3 regions of the Rhizobium sp. BE258 genome follow, and region 2 is predicted to be linked to each of the others. Evidence: predicted binding sites of a transcription regulator. Region 2 holds the regulator's gene; each other region holds the start of a gene.

Region 1 (5,327 bases), on a different contig from region 2:
CATTCTCTTCAATCCGCAGCTCTATTTCCTGAGCCAGCTGCCGGCCGAGATGAGCGTCAGCGAGACGACCTCTGTCGTGATCATGGCGCTGACGCTGTCCTTCCTTGCGACCATCTTCCCGGCCTGGCGCGCCTCGCGCCTCGATCCGGTGCAAGCGCTACGTTACGAATAAGGAATGCTGAACTCCATGAAACGCAATGTCGTTCTCAAGCTTTCCGGCGTCGAGCGTCACTACGGGCAGGGCGATACGGTGCTCTCGATTTTGAAGGGCGCGGATTTCACGCTGCATAGCGGCGAAATCGTCGCGCTTGTCGCGCCCTCGGGTACCGGCAAGTCGACGCTGCTGCATCTGGCGGGTCTGCTGGAGCACCCTGATGACGGCGAGGTCAGCATCAACGGTCATGCCTGCAACGGGCTCTCCGACGACAAGCGAACCGCGATCCGCCGCAGCGAGATCGGCTTCGTCTATCAGTTTCATCACCTGCTGCCGGAATTCTCGGCGCAGGAAAACATCATGATGCCGCAGATGATATCAGGCCTGGCGCGCAAGGAAGCTGCCGTGCGCGCCCAGCAGCTCCTCGAATACATGCGCATCGGCCATCGCGGCGCCCATCGCCCGGGCGAGCTCTCCGGCGGCGAGCAGCAGCGCGTGGCGATCGCCCGCGCTGTTGCCAATGCGCCGTCGCTGCTTCTCGCCGACGAGCCGACCGGCAATCTCGATCCGGAAACCGCCAACTACGTCTTCGACGCGCTGGAAGCGCTGGTTCGCCAGTCCGGTCTCGCGGCACTGATCGCCACCCACAATCACGATCTCGCCGCGCGCATGGACCGCCGCGTGACGATCACCGACGGCAAGGTCGTCGAGTTCTAAAGGCGGATCAGACCGCCGCGATAATCGAGCTCGTAAGCGCGCCGTTCTTCAACGACAATCATCTCCATGCCGCGGAAATGGCCGCAATCACCCTCGCTTCGGTCGATATACAGGCCGAACTCGTGCTCATATTCCATGCCGCCGAGAAAGCGTTTTTCACCGCCATAAAGCGCCGAGAGTGCTGCCTTGATCACGGCCCCGGCGCGGCTGCCGTCGATCAGCCGCGGCTCGATGATGTGGCCGAAGTAGTTCATCGCCCAGACGGGCTCGCCGTTCAGCCAGACGGTTTCCTGGCCGGCGAAATCGGTGCCGCCGAAATAGCTGTCGAGATAGCGCCATTCGCCGCGCTCATAGCCGATATCCTGCGATCCCGACCGGCAGGCCGCTATCTTTGCTCCGCCGCCGACATAGGTCTGCGATTTTGCCTCGACGATGAAGTCGTTCAAGAAAGTGAGATACATGCCGCGCCTCCTGCGATATGTCTCGCAGACGCAACGATATTTGTAAAGAACAAAAAGAGAACAAGCGTCAGTTGCCGCAGATCGACTGGCCGGTTTCGTCCTTCCAGTCGGTAATGGCGATAACGCGCGGCTCCGATGTCTGATCCTTGCCTCCTTTCTGCAATTTGCCCGTCAGCGCATTGTAGTCGCAGGTGCCACCGGCATCCGGGTCGAGCGTGTCGTAATCGCTGTAGGTATAGCCGGCGACGACGAACTGGCCGTTGCGATAGGCGAGCGTCAGCGTCTGCTCCCAGCGGTCCCGGCCGATGGCGCTGTTCTGCGAATGGACGGCGATCGACGATTTTCCGGCGGCCTTGATCGACGGCTCCTGGCCGTAGATCCCGTCCACAGCCGTGCTGCCCCAGATCTTGCCGGGTGCGCTGGCAGCGAGCCGCAGCAGATCGTGGTCGTCGCGCAGATAGATGTAGATGCCGAGCTGATCGTCTTCGGCATCCGCCGCGGCCTCGGCAAGCACTGCCAGATCGGGCTTCCCATCGCCGTTCCAATCGCCCACGGCCGCATCGACGATGCGGGCGGGGCCGGTGTCTGCGGCAATAGCGGCCTGGGCCGAAAGCAGGGCGGCGGCAAGGATTGTGAGGCGCATGTTTCTCTCCTGTTCCGCGTTAACCAAACAGAAAACAATTCTGTTGACAACGGAACAATAGCGGAACAAACTAAAAACATAACGAGTAAAGGAGAGCCAAATGACTGACATGATCCGTGACGTCGCAGCATTCACCTCCATCGCAATGTTTGTTGCCAGCTTCTCTCTGATCCTGATGGCGATGTAATTTTTCAGGGGACCGCATGGCTGCCATGCGGTTCCGGGCAGGGACTTCTTCTGGACATCTCCACGGCCAGGACCGACAATGGCACCGATTCATACGGGCGATTGAAGGGACGTGTCATGGCGGATGCAGAGGGCGGATTTATCGGCGGGACGCCGGGTTTCGTTCATCTGCGCGTACACTCGGCCTATTCGCTGCTCGAGGGTGCGCTGCCGCTGAAGAAGATCCTCTACAAGGCTTCGGGCGACAGCCAGCCGGCGATTGCCATCACCGATACCAACAATCTCTTCGTCGCCCTCGAATTCGCCCAGAAGGCGATGGACGAGGGGCTGCAGCCGATCATTGGCTGCCAGATCTCCGTTGATATGGAAGACGGGCTCGAAGTTGAAAAGCGCGGCGGCCAGCAGATGATGGGCAAACTGCCTGCGATCGTCGTGCTGGCCGCAACAGCTGCCGGTTACGAGCGCCTCGTCGATCTGGTGAGCCGCGCCTATCTCGGCGGTGAAGACAACCAGGCGGTCCACGTCCGCGCCTCCTGGCTGGAGGAGGCCGGCACCGAGGGTCTGATCGCGCTCACCGGTTCGCTTGGCGGCCCCATCGATATGGCTCTCAAGCAGGGGCATATGGCGCCGGCTGTGTCGCGCCTGTCGCGTCTCAAGGCGCTGTTCGGCGACCGGCTCTATGTCGAGCTGCAGCGCCACGGCACCTATGACAAGCGCCACGAGCAGAAGATGATCGGCCTTGCCTATGAGCACGATCTGCCGCTGGTAGCGACCAACGAGGCCTTCTTCCCGGCGCGGGACGATTATGACGCGCATGACGCCCTGATGGCCGTGGCGCACAACGCCATCGTCTCCGACGACAGCCGCTTCCGACTGACTCCGGATCACTATCTGAAGAGCCGGGCGGAGATGGCCAAGCTGTTTGCCGATCTGCCGGAGGCGCTGGAAAGCACGCTGGAGATCGCAAGACGCTGCTCCTTCGTGCTGCAAACCCGCAAGCCGATCCTGCCGCGCTTTACCGGCGCCAGCGACGACGCCGACGAGGCCGATCGCGCCGAATCCGGAGAGCTGCGCCGCCAGGCCGTGGAAGGCCTCGACATGCGTCTGGCGACGCTCGGCATGTCGCCGGGCTATGAGGAAAAGGACTATCGCGACCGGCTCGAATTCGAGCTCAGCGTCATCGAAAAGATGAAGTTCCCCGGCTACTTCCTGATCGTTGCCGACTTCATCAAATGGGCCAAGCTGCAGGACATCCCGGTCGGCCCGGGCCGCGGTTCCGGTGCGGGCTCGCTGGTTGCCTACGCCCTGACGATTACCGACGTCGATCCGCTGCGCTTCTCGCTGCTGTTCGAACGCTTCCTCAATCCCGATCGCGTGTCGATGCCCGACTTCGATATCGACTTCTGCCAGGATCGCCGCGAAGAGGTGATCCGCTACGTGCAGAAGAAATACGGCCGCGAGCAGGTGGCGCAGATCATCACCTTCGGTTCGCTGCAGGCGCGCGCCGCCCTTCGAGACGTCGGCCGCGTGCTCGAAATGCCCTATGGCCAGGTCGACAAGATCTGCAAGTTGGTGCCGAACAACCCGGCCAATCCGACGCCGCTGTCGAAGGCGATCGAGGAAGAGCCGAAGCTGCAGGAAGAGGCGGCCAAGGAACCTGTCGTCGCCCGTCTGCTCGACATCGCCCAGAAGATCGAAGGCCTCTACCGCCATGCCTCGACCCATGCCGCCGGTATCGTCATCGGCGACCGTCCGCTGTCGAAGCTGGTGCCGATGTATCGCGATCCGCGCTCAGACATGCCCGTCACCCAGTTCAACATGAAGTGGGTGGAACAGGCCGGCCTGGTGAAGTTCGACTTCCTCGGCCTGAAGACGCTGACCGTTCTGAAGGTCGCCGTCGATTTCGTCGCCAAGCGCGGCATCAAGGTCGATCTGGCCTCGATCCCGCTCGATGACAAGAAGACCTACGAGATGCTGGCGCGCGGCGAAACGGTCGGCGTGTTCCAGGTGGAAAGTGCCGGCATGCGCAAGGCGCTGATCGGCATGAAACCCGACTGCATCGAGGACATCATCGCGCTGGTGGCGCTCTACCGCCCGGGCCCGATGGAAAACATCCCGACCTACAACGCCCGCAAGCACGGCGAGGAAGAGGTCGAGTCGATCCATCCGACCATCGACTACCTGCTGAAGGAAACCCAGGGCGTTATCGTCTACCAGGAGCAGGTCATGCAGATCGCTCAGGTGCTCTCCGGCTACTCGCTGGGTGAAGCCGACCTTCTGCGCCGCGCCATGGGTAAGAAGATCAAGGCCGAGATGGACCAGCAGCGCGAGCGCTTCGTCAGCGGCGCCGTCAAGAATGGCGTGTCGAAGCCGCAGGCCGACAACATTTTCGAACTGCTCGCCAAGTTTGCCAATTACGGCTTCAACAAGTCGCATGCCGCCGCCTACGCCATCGTCTCGTACCAGACGGCCTATATGAAGGCGCATTATCCGGTCGAGTTCCTCGCCGCCTCGATGACGCTCGATATGTCGAACACCGACAAGGTCAACGACTTCCGTCAGGATGCCAAGCGCCTGGGCATCGACGTGATCGCGCCCTCGGTCCAGACGTCGTTCCGGCATTTCGAGACGGGCGAGGAGCGGATCTATTACGCGCTGGCAGCGCTCAAGGGCGTCGGCGAAAATGCTGTCGAACACATCGTCTCGGTGCGCGGCGACAAGCCCTTTTCCAGTATCGAGGATTTCTGCCTGCGCATCGATCCGCGCCAGGTGAACCGCCGCGTGCTCGAAAGCCTGATCTATGCCGGCGCCTTCGACTGCTTCAATCTCGATCGGGCGCAGCTTTCGGCTGGTCTCGATCGCGTGCTCGGCTATGCGCAGCGCGCCCAGGAAAACAAGCTGAGCGGCCAGTCCGATATCTTCGGTGGCGCGCTGTCGTCGGGCCCGGAAAAGATCGCCCTGCCGCCCTATTCGCCCTGGCTTGCTTCGGAGCGGCTGCTGAAGGAATTCCAGGTTCTCGGTTTCTATCTGACGGCACATCCGCTCGACAGCTACAACAGCCTGCTGGACAAGATGCGCGTGCAGACTTTTGCGGATTTCTCGGCAGCCGTCAGGCAGGGGGCGGCCAATGGCCGTCTGGCCGGTACCGTGATTTCCAAGCAGGAGC
Region 2 (5,327 bases):
AGAAATTCGGCGAAGGCCTGCGGATCCTCAGCGCTCAGCGCGATCTCGCTGATGCCGGTGACGCCGTTTGCATGGGTTTCCAGTGCATTGCGATCGGCCGGAAAGGCGTTGATCCGCTGGCAGGCGAAGAAGAAGACATCGGGTGCCCGAAGATCGGCGGCAAAGGCGAGCTTGAAGGCGCCTGTCGCCTGCGTTCCGTCGGGCATGACGATCGGCCGCGAGAATTCGACCATATCGCCGCCGCTCAGCTGCGCGCCGTCATAGGCAGCCTTGTCCGCATCGGCACTATCGGTGCCGAAGACAACAGCCGAAAAGCCGTCATCGCCGCAGCGGAAGCGGAAGGCCTGATCGCGGGCGACAAAGCTGTTGCCCTTTGCGACAGCCGCGTCGCAGTCCGCCTGGCTCGCAATACCGAGCGGTTCGAGATAGGTCTTGTCGGCCAAGAAGACGCAGGCATTCTCCGTTCCGAACGGATGACGGCCATCGGCCGCGACGGTGAAACCGAGACGCCCGAGTCGCTCGCGGGCAACGTCGATATGGGTCACGGGCAGTACCAGATGATCGAGCGGACGCGTCATGGCGGTTCCTCCGGTGAAGCCGGCAGAGATTTGCACGCCCTGCCCGGCAAAGCGCAAGCGTGGATCACCAATCCGGCAAATAAACTTTCAAAAACGACGAAAAATCATCGGAAGTTTTACCGATATTTAGGCACTTGCGGAACACATATGGAACATATAGTGTCCGTTCTGGCTTTGTTTCACGAATCTGGGGAAAAACTTCGATGCTGACGCGCAAACAACAGGAGCTTCTCCTCTTCATTCACGAGCGCATGAAGGAGTCCGGCGTTCCGCCATCCTTCGACGAAATGAAGGATGCGCTCGATCTGGCTTCCAAGTCGGGCATCCATCGCCTGATCACGGCTCTGGAAGAACGTGGCTTCATTCGCCGCCTACCGAACAGGGCGCGCGCACTCGAGGTCATCAAGCTTCCGGAAGCCTACAGCCCGAGCATTCAGCCGCGCCGCGGCTTCTCGCCGAGCGTCATCGAAGGCAGCCTTGGCAAGCCGCAGCCCGTCGCGCCGCCGAAGCCGGCGAACGAGGACAATCACACGTCGATCTCCGTGCCGGTCATGGGCCGGATCGCAGCCGGTGTGCCGATTTCGGCGATCCAGCAGAACACCCACGACATTACAGTTCCCGCCGACATGCTCGGAAGCGGTGAGCACTATGCTCTTGAGGTCAAGGGCGACTCGATGATCGAGGCCGGCATCTTCGACGGCGACACGGTCATCATCCGCAACACCAATACCGCCAATGCCGGTGATATCGTCGTTGCTCTCGTCGATGACGAAGAGGCAACGCTGAAGCGCTTTCGCCGCAAGGGTGCATCCATTGCGCTCGAAGCTGCCAACCCGGCTTACGAAACCCGTATTTTCGGACCGGACCGCGTCAAGGTTCAGGGCAAGCTCGTTGGCCTTATCCGCCGCTATCACTGAGCGTCTCGCTTTCACCAAAAGTGCCGCTGCGCCAATCGTAGGCGCGGTGGCGGGTCCAGGGCCGCTCGAGACCCTCGAATGATGTGGTGATTTCGGCGATCCCATTGGGGAAACGAAGCTCGACAGCGCCTGTCTTTCGCAGTGTCTCCCCGGTGAAAAGCAGGGCGCCTGAGCGGCAGGTATCGAGGCGCAGGCGCACCGGTGTGACGACGATATCGGATATGTCGCAAGCTGGGCCAAGGAACGCCGCATTCTCGATCACGGTCAAGATCGAACCGTTGTCGAGCTTCGCTGTACACCAGGCCTTTTTCACGCATGAGAAGCGCTCGCCCGTCGCACTGGCCTTGATCGCGTCCATCGTTTCGTTCTGCTGTGCCTCCGTCAATTTCAGCCTTTCACCGCGCGGTGCGGTGGGAATATCCGGGAGCGCCGGGAACGCCGGTGGTAGATGCTCATCGAGCACCAGCGCGCGCCTCCATTGATCAAAGATGAAGCCCGGTGGCCGCTCGCGATTGGTGGCGAGGCCGTTGTCGCTGACGATGCCCGCCATGCTCCCGTCCTCGGCAATCACGATTTTCGGCGGCGGAGGACCTCCAAACATCGCGGCGGCTGTCGTCGATGCCATCAAGATCGCGGTGCCGAGATGCCGCATGCGGCTGCGCAGCAAAGTCAGCAGCAGGAAACCCGTCACCGCCGCGGGAAAGTACCAGGACGCCAGGCGCCCGACGCCGATATCGCCGCCCCATGAGGCAACCGTCCTGGCGATGGCGATCACCAGATCGAGCCCAAAGCCCGTCACCTGCCACGCCCATGCATCGAGACCGAAGGGCATCAGCAGCATGGCAATGAGGCCGAACGGCATGATGATGAAGGAGATGATCGGCATGGCGGCGAGATTGGCTGGCAGGCCATAGGCTGTCAGCCGGTGGAAGTGCTCGACCGAGAACAATGCAGTCGAGAAGCCGCCGATGACGGAGGTCAGCAGGATGCCGCCGAAGAACGCAGCGGCGGAAGACAGCATCCTGACGACGCGAAACTTTGCGAAGGGCCGGTCGCGCACCGGCCTCTCCTTCCAGAGCGCATAGCCGGCGACGAGGGCCAGTGTCGCGGCGAAGGACATCTGGAAGCTTGGCCCCATGATCTCCGAGGGTGAGAGGACAATGATCACCAGCGCCGATAGGGCGACGTTGCGCAGACTGATCGACGGCCGGTCGAAGAAGACCGCCGCCAGCATGATCGCCATCATGATGAAGGCGCGCTCGGCGGAGACTGCGAAGCCCGAGATCAGGAAATAGGCGGTGACGGCGGCAAGCGCACCGGCTGCGGCGATCTTCTTGACGGGATAGGCCTGGACGACAGCCGGAAACAGGCTGAGCACGGTGCGGAAGCCGACGAAGAAGATGCCTGCCGACAGCGCCATGTTGAGACCGGAAATGGCGATGATATGCGCAAGGCCGGATTGGCGCAGCGCCTCGGTCGTCTCGCTCGAAATGGCGCGGCGCTCGTCCGTGACCAGAGCGGCGGCAAAAGCGCCGGTGTCGCCAGGCAGGATGCCTCTAATACGGTCGCCGATGCCGCTTCTCAAGCGGTAGAGCCATTCAAGCGCGCGATCCTGCATCGATGCGGGCCCGGGTTCGACCGCCGGAACCACGGCAGGGGCACCATAAAAGAAACCGTTGCCACCGACACCGTCGAAATAGGCACCGAACGAAAAGTCGTTGAGGCCGGGAAGAGCGGGGCCTGACGGCGGCGTCAGCCTTGCCCTGCCCTTCAGCCAAGTCCCGGTTTCGAACTCCGCTTTCTGGCCGCGCGCAATCACGGTCACCTGCTCTGGCGGCCGCTTCAGCGCCGGGTTCTCCGTCGCCTTGAGCGCCAACAGATACCGCCAGCCGCCGCGGCCATCGCTTTCCCGCCGCTCTACGCGGCCTGTCAGCGTCGTCGTTACCGCCGAATCGAGAACGACAGTACCGGCTCTCCAGGTCTCGAATTGTGCGGCGAGGATGCCAACAGCGATCAACATCATGGAGACCAGGCATATCCGGCTCCACTCCCTGCCGCGATCCGTCACTGCGAGCAGCAGAAGTAGCACGACCGCGCATGAAAGCGGCACAGCCGGTGAAATGTCTGCGCCGCAGGCAAACCAGAGAACGGAGCCCAGTCCGAGCGCCACCGGCGCAAACAACATGCGGCCGCCATAAGCCAGCTCTTCGACAGCGCAGGCCGGCAGGCTTTGCACAACACGGCGCTGCAGCGACCGAAGAGCATGAATAGAAAGCTGCCGGCGGTGACCTAGATTAACAGGTGCGAGGAGAGTCCCCGCTGCAGGCGGCATCAGCGGCGTCTGCGGCAATTTGGCCGCGGCACCGATGGTGATCGTGCTGACGTCGCTGGTTTTCAACTCCGGCATGCAAAGAGCCTGATGACCCGATAGAATACAACCAGAATGCAACCCTGCGCGCGTTTCAGCAACAATAATCGATTGAAAAATGATGAAAAAACGTGAGTGCAAAAAGCCTAAATAAATCATCAGCTTCCGCTATGCGTTTACAGCATCGCAGGAGTGCCTAAAAGTTGATACTGCGATGCACAAAATGGCGTCACGGTAACTTGGCATTAGGCGCGCTATCATATAGCAATCTGAGCGGACGCTTAACCCTATGGCGCTTTTATGGCGCCGCCGCCAATTTGGAGGATCAGAATGACGGATCAAAGCGCAACAATCAAAATCGGCGACAAATCCGCCAATCTTTCCGTAAAGAGCGGAACGATTGGGCCTGATGTCATCGATATCGGCGCACTCTACAAGAACACCGGTTCCTTCACGTACGATCCTGGTTTTACCTCGACCGCATCCTGTGAATCGAAGATCACCTACATCGATGGCGATGAAGGCGTTCTGCTGCACCGCGGCTATCCGATCGAGCAGCTGGCCGAGCACGGCGACTTCCTCGAGGTCTGCTATCTGCTGCTCTACGGCGAACTGCCGACCGCAGCGCAGAAGAAGGACTTCGATTACCGCGTCACGCACCACACCATGGTGCACGAGCAGATGAGCCGCTTCTTCACCGGCTTCCGCCGCGATGCGCACCCGATGGCCGTCATGTGCGGCTGTGTCGGCGCCCTGTCAGCCTTCTATCACGACTCGACCGACATTACCGATCCGCACCAGCGCATGGTCGCTTCGCTGCGGATGATCGCCAAGATGCCGACGCTGGCCGCCATGGCCTACAAGTATCACATCGGTCAGCCCTTCGTTTACCCGAAGAACGACCTCGACTATGCGTCGAACTTCCTGCGCATGTGCTTTGCCGTCCCTTGCGAAGAGTACACGGTCAATCCGGTTCTCTCCCGCGCCATGGACCGCATCTTCATCCTGCATGCGGACCACGAGCAGAACGCTTCGACCTCGACCGTTCGTCTCGCGGGCTCTTCGGGCGCAAACCCGTTCGCCTGCATCGCGGCCGGCATTGCCTGCCTCTGGGGCCCTGCTCACGGCGGCGCCAACGAAGCAGCGCTCAACATGCTCTCGGAAATCGGCTCCGTCGATCGTATCCCTGAATATGTCGCACGTGCCAAGGACAAGAACGATCCGTTCCGCCTGATGGGCTTCGGTCACCGCGTCTACAAGAACTACGATCCGCGCGCCAAGATCATGCAGAAGACGACGCATGAAGTTCTCGGCGAACTCGGCATCAAGGACGATCCGCTTCTCGAAGTGGCGATGGAACTCGAGCGCATCGCGCTCACCGATGAGTATTTCATCGAGAAGAAGCTCTACCCGAACATCGACTTCTATTCGGGCATCACGCTGAAGGCTCTCGGCTTCCCCACG
Region 3 (5,327 bases), on a different contig from region 2:
TGGCGCAGGCGCCATGAAATTCTTCCGGGATATCCTGCTGCCGCTGTCGCGTACCAATATCGCGGCGCTGTTCATCATCCTCTTCATCTATGGCTGGAACCAGTATCTCTGGCCGATGCTGATCACCACCGATCCCGGCTATTACACGGCGGTCATGGGTATCAAGCGTCTGGCCTCGGTACTGGACGGCGACACCCAATGGAACCTCGTGATGGCAGGCGTCATCCTCGCCGCCCTGCCGCCGGTTCTCATCATCATCGTCATGCAGCGCCTTTTCGTCAAAGGCCTGGTCGAAACGGAGAAATGACAATGGCCTCTATCGATGTAGAAGGCGTCGGCAAGATCTATCAGGGCGGCGTCAAGGCTGTCTCGGGTGTCGGCATCAACATCAAGGACGGCGAGTTCATCGTCCTCGTCGGACCGTCCGGCTGCGGCAAGTCCACCCTGCTGCGCATGATCGCCGGTCTTGAGAGCATTTCCGAGGGACAGGTGAAGATCGGCAACCGCGTCGTCAACAACGTGGAGCCGGCCGATCGCGACATCGCCATGGTGTTTCAGAACTATGCACTTTACCCGCATATGTCGGTCCGCCAGAACCTCGAATATGGCCTGAAGAACCGCAAGACGCCTCGGGCGGAAATCGACGCCCGCGTCGCCGAAGCCGCCCGCATGCTGCAGATCGAGCAATATCTGGAGCGCAAGCCGAAAGCCCTCTCGGGCGGTCAGCGCCAGCGCGTCGCCATGGGCCGCGCCATTGTTCGCAAGCCGGCCGTCTTCCTCTTCGACGAGCCGTTGTCAAACCTCGATGCCAAGCTGCGCGTCTCGATGCGCGGCGAGATCAAGCGTCTGCAGCGCCGCCTCGGCACCACCTCGATCTATGTCACCCACGACCAGCTGGAAGCGATGACGCTGGCGGACCGCCTCGTCGTCCTGAACGGCGGCGAGATCGAGCAGATCGGCGCGCCGCTCGATGTCTACCACACCCCGGCCTCCACCTTCGTCGCCAGCTTCATCGGCTCACCGGCCATGAACCTCCTGAAGGCGGAGCTCCATGGCGACAAGCTGGCGATCGGCCCGAGCCTGATCGATCTCGCTGGCAACGCTCCGGCCTCCGGTCCCGTTACCATCGGCATGCGCGCCGAGGACCTGCGTCTCGCGCGGGCAGACGAATATGCGATGCCGCTCGCCGTCGAATATGTCGAGGAACTCGGCTCGCAGCGCCTCGTCCACGGTATGCTCGGCGATCAGCAGCTGACTGCGGTCGTCTCGCCGGAAACGCCGATCGCCAGTGAAATGCGCTTCATCATCGCTCCCGAAAAGCTTCACTTCTTCGCGGCCGATAGCGGCAAGAGGATCGGTGCCGGCGTTGCGGCCAGCACAAGCGCGCCGGTCGCCGCCGAGCCAGTCCAGTAGGCTTCGTCAGGATACGTTAAAATTTTAGCGGCTGCTTGAACGCCTCTCTTACGACTTGTCTGTTATTCCACGAACATTGGGGTAGCAAACGGGGTGTTTCATGGCCTGGAAGCTTATGCTTGCAAGTGCGGTCGCAATGGCTGCGCGCACGGTGCCGTATGCTGTGGCGATGCCGCGCGGCAAATCCTTCATCGCGCATTCGAGCGACCATCTGCCGATGAAGTCGACGCCGATCAACCCGGACTGGGTGGTCAGCGGTGACCCGCAGGCCCGCACCGCCGAGCACTCGCGCGGCCACGACGAAGCTTCGCTGACGGCGATCTGGGATTGTACGGCAGGCGAGTTCCGCTGGTTCTTCGGCTGGGACGAGACCGTGATGATCATCGAGGGAGAGGTCCATATCACTGCGGAAGACGGCACCGAGCGCACACTCCGCGCCGGCGACGTCGCCTTCTTTGCCGGCGGCACCTGGGCCAGCTGGCGGGTCGACAATTACGTCCGCAAGGTTGCCTTCCTGCGCAAGCCTTTCCCGAAGCCGGTGGCGCTCGCCTACCGCCTCCGCAACATGCTGCGCAACACCGGACAGCAGGGCCTCGCGGCCTGAAGAAACCTTGATCGCGATATCACGAAGCCATTGATTGGCCGTTGCGTTCAGCCGTCTTGCGACCTACATCTGTCCGGCATTCAGTGAGGGACGGAAATGGCCAAGATCAAGAACGTAGCGGTCCAGATGGACCATGTTTCGGGCATCAACATCGCAGGCGATTCCACCTTCGCCATGAGCCTTGAGGCGCAGACCCGGGGCTACAAGCTCTTTCACTACACGCCGGATCGTCTGAGTTTCCGCGATGGCCAGGTTTTCGCCTCCGTTGAGCCGATGATCCTGCGCGACGTCAAGGGCGACCATTTCGAGCTCGGCGCCCCCGAGCGTATCGATCTCGCGACCATGGATGTCGTCCTGCTCCGCCAGGATCCGCCCTTCGACATGGCCTACATCACCTCGACGCATCTGCTCGAGCGCATCCACCCGAAGACGCTCGTCGTCAACGATCCGGCCTGGGTGCGTAACTCGCCGGAAAAGATCTTCGTCACCGAATTCGCCGATCTGATGCCGAAGACGCTGATCACCAAGGATGCCGCCGAAATCCGCCGCTTCCGCGATGAAATGGGCGATATCATCCTCAAGCCGCTCTACGGCAATGGCGGCGCCGGTGTCTTCCATTCGACCAAGGACGATCGCAACCTCTCCTCGCTGCTCGAGATGTTCGGCCAGCTCTTCCGCGAGCCCTTCATCGCCCAGCAATATCTGCCTGACGTGCGCAAAGGCGACAAGCGGATCATCCTTGTCGATGGCGAGCCTGTCGGCGCGATCAACCGCGTTCCGGCCGAGCATGACAGCCGCTCCAACATGCATGTCGGCGGCCGCGCCGAGGCGACCGAGCTCACGGCGCGCGAGATGGAAATCTGCAAGCGCATCGGCCCGGCTCTGAAGGACCGCGGCTTCCTGCTGGTCGGCATCGACGTCATCGGCGACTACATGACGGAGATCAACGTCACGTCTCCCACTGGCTTACGCGAAGTCGCCAGGTTCGGGGGCGCCGATATCGCAAGCCTTCTCTGGGATGCCATCGAGCGCAAGCGCACCTAAAAGGGTGTTTTGTTCTCATTTTGATGAGCCGATACAACCCGCTGCAACCTGAGCGCAGCGGGTGCGGGAATCTGTTCGTTTATTGTTCTTGTTTTATTCTGTTTTCCATGCCAGATTGCAATTGACGGCCATGATGGGTCGTAAAACGCGATGTAGTTGGTTGCGGGGGCAGGGGCATGGTCGCGCGCGTCAGTACTGTTGCATTTCAGGGCATTGAGGGCGTGCCGGTCGAGGTCCAGGTGATGGTCGCTCCGGGCAAGGTCGGCATGCAGATCGTTGGCCTTCCCGACAAGGCCGTGGCGGAAAGCCGCGAGCGGGTTCAGGCGGCCCTTCATGCGTCGGGGCTGGCGCTTCCGGCCAAGCGGGTGACCGTCAATCTGGCACCTGCCGATCTTCCGAAGGAAGGCTCGCATTTCGATCTGCCGATCGCGCTTGGCCTGATGGCGGCGCTCGGCGCCATTCCCGGCGATGCGCTCGCGGATTATGTCGTGCTTGGTGAACTCAATCTGGATGGCACGATTGCCCCGGTTGCCGGCGCGCTTCCGGCGGCGATCGGAGCCAATGGCCTTGGTAAAGGCCTGATCTGCCCGGCCGACAGCGGCCCGGAAGCGGCCTGGGCCGGGACCGGCCTTGATATACTGGCGCCGAGAAGCCTGATCGCTCTCGCCAATCATTTCCGCGGCACGCAGGTTCTGTCGCGCCCCGAGCCGTCGATCCGCGCCAACGCTGCCAACCTGCCTGATCTTGCTGATATCAAAGGACAGGAGAGCGCTAAGCGCGCCCTAGAGGTCGCCGCTGCCGGAAATCATAATTTGCTGATGGTTGGGCCTCCCGGCTCGGGCAAATCGATGCTCGCAGCGCGGCTGCCATCGATTCTACCGCCGCTTTCGGCTGCCGAGCTTCTCGAAGTGTCGATGATCCACTCGATCGCCGGGCAGCTCTCCGGCGGCAAGCTGTCCGATCGGCGTCCATTCCGTACCCCGCATCACTCGGCAACCATGGCCGCGATGGTCGGCGGCGGTTTGCGGGCAAGGCCCCGCGAGGCGTCGCTTGCCCATCATGGCGTGCTCTTTCTCGATGAGTTTCCGGAATTCTCGCCGCAGGCGCTCGATGCATTGCGTCAGCCGCTGGAGACCGGCGAATGCATCATCGCCCGCGCCAATCACCGGGTCTCCTATCCGGCCAGTATCCAGCTGGTCGCCGCCATGAACCCCTGCCGCTGCGGCATGGCCGGAGAGCCCGGCCACAGCTGTGCCCGTGGCCCTCGCTGCCAGTCCGACTATCAGGGGCGGATTTCCGGCCCGCTGATGGATCGCATCGATATCCATATCGACGTACCGGCCGTGGCCGCGACCGACCTGATCCGGCCGATGCCGGCTGAGGCGAGCAGCACCGTGGCGGCCCGCGTTGCGCGGGCGCGAGATTTGCAGGCCGACCGGTTCATCGCTGCGGGCCTCGGCGGCATCGTCACCAACGCGCGCTGCTCGACGGCGCTCATCGAGAAATACGCCGAGCCGGATGCCGGCGGCTTGCGGCTGTTGCGGGATGCGGCGGAGAAGATGCGCTTCTCCGCCCGCGGCTATCATCGCGTTCTGAAAGTCGCGCGTACGCTCGCCAATCTCGATGGAAAGACAACGGTTGGTCGTATCCATCTGGCTGAAGCGATCTCCTATCGGATCGCGGGCGAGCGGCTGACGGCTGCAGCATGAAGGGAAGCGAATAGTGAGTAGCGAATAGCGAATAGAAAAAGAAAAGCTTGCTTAGCACTCAGGGCCGAGCAAGCTTCGCTATTCGCTATTCGCTATTCGCTATTCGCTATTCGCTATTCGCTATTCGCTATTCGCTATTCGCTGATCAGCTCCCGAGCCCATCAAATAGCGCCGTCGAAAGATAGCGCTCGGCAAAGGACGGGATGATCACCACGATGGTCTTGCCGGCATTTTCCTCGCGGCTGCCGACCTTGATGGCGGCGGCAAGCGCCGCACCGGACGAGATGCCGACCGGCACGCCTTCGAGCCTGGCGACCAGACGGGCGGTTTCCATGGCCAATGCGCTATTGATGGTGACGACCTCGTCGTAGATCTTGGTGTCGAGAATGGCGGGCGCAAAGCCGGCGCCGATGCCCTGGATCTTGTGCGGTCCGGGCTGGCCGCCCGAAAGCACGGGCGATTCTTCCGGCTCGACAGCGATGACCTTGATGCCGGGCTTCTTCGACTTCAGCACCTGTCCAGCGCCGGTAATCGTGCCGCCGGTGCCGATGCCGGAA

What was found. Region 2 encodes LexA, which represses DNA repair genes until DNA is damaged. Its sites were predicted from a motif close to TGTTCNNNNTGTGTTCNG; they were not measured.
Region 1: a site for LexA is predicted at 2,037-2,054, ahead of dnaE (DNA polymerase III subunit alpha). Genes of this name have one in related genera too.
Region 3: a site for LexA is predicted at 3,134-3,151, ahead of J2X43_RS09215 (YifB family Mg chelatase-like AAA ATPase). Genes of this name have one in related genera too.

What each region holds. Positions count from the first base shown of each region.
Region 1 is NZ_JAVDWL010000007.1:355,356-360,682, forward strand. It holds gene J2X43_RS24380 (lipoprotein-releasing ABC transporter permease subunit) at 1-172, shown strand, start outside; gene J2X43_RS24385 (ABC transporter ATP-binding protein) at 188-871, shown strand; gene J2X43_RS24390 (DUF5680 domain-containing protein) at 868-1,332, opposite strand; gene J2X43_RS24395 (hypothetical protein) at 1,400-1,975, opposite strand; gene dnaE (DNA polymerase III subunit alpha) at 2,279-5,327, shown strand, end outside.
Region 2 is NZ_JAVDWL010000008.1:186,117-191,443, reverse strand. It holds gene J2X43_RS25765 (VOC family protein) at 1-578, opposite strand, end outside; gene lexA (transcriptional repressor LexA) at 782-1,495, shown strand; gene J2X43_RS25755 (ComEC/Rec2 family competence protein) at 1,476-3,680, opposite strand; gene gltA (citrate synthase) at 4,194-5,327, shown strand, end outside.
Region 3 is NZ_JAVDWL010000002.1:803,756-809,082, reverse strand. It holds gene ugpE (sn-glycerol-3-phosphate ABC transporter permease UgpE) at 1-307, shown strand, start outside; gene J2X43_RS09230 (sn-glycerol-3-phosphate ABC transporter ATP-binding protein UgpC) at 310-1,413, shown strand; gene J2X43_RS09225 (cupin domain-containing protein) at 1,514-2,017, shown strand; gene gshB (glutathione synthase) at 2,114-3,061, shown strand; gene J2X43_RS09215 (YifB family Mg chelatase-like AAA ATPase) at 3,238-4,770, shown strand; gene cysK (cysteine synthase A) at 4,916-5,327, opposite strand, start outside.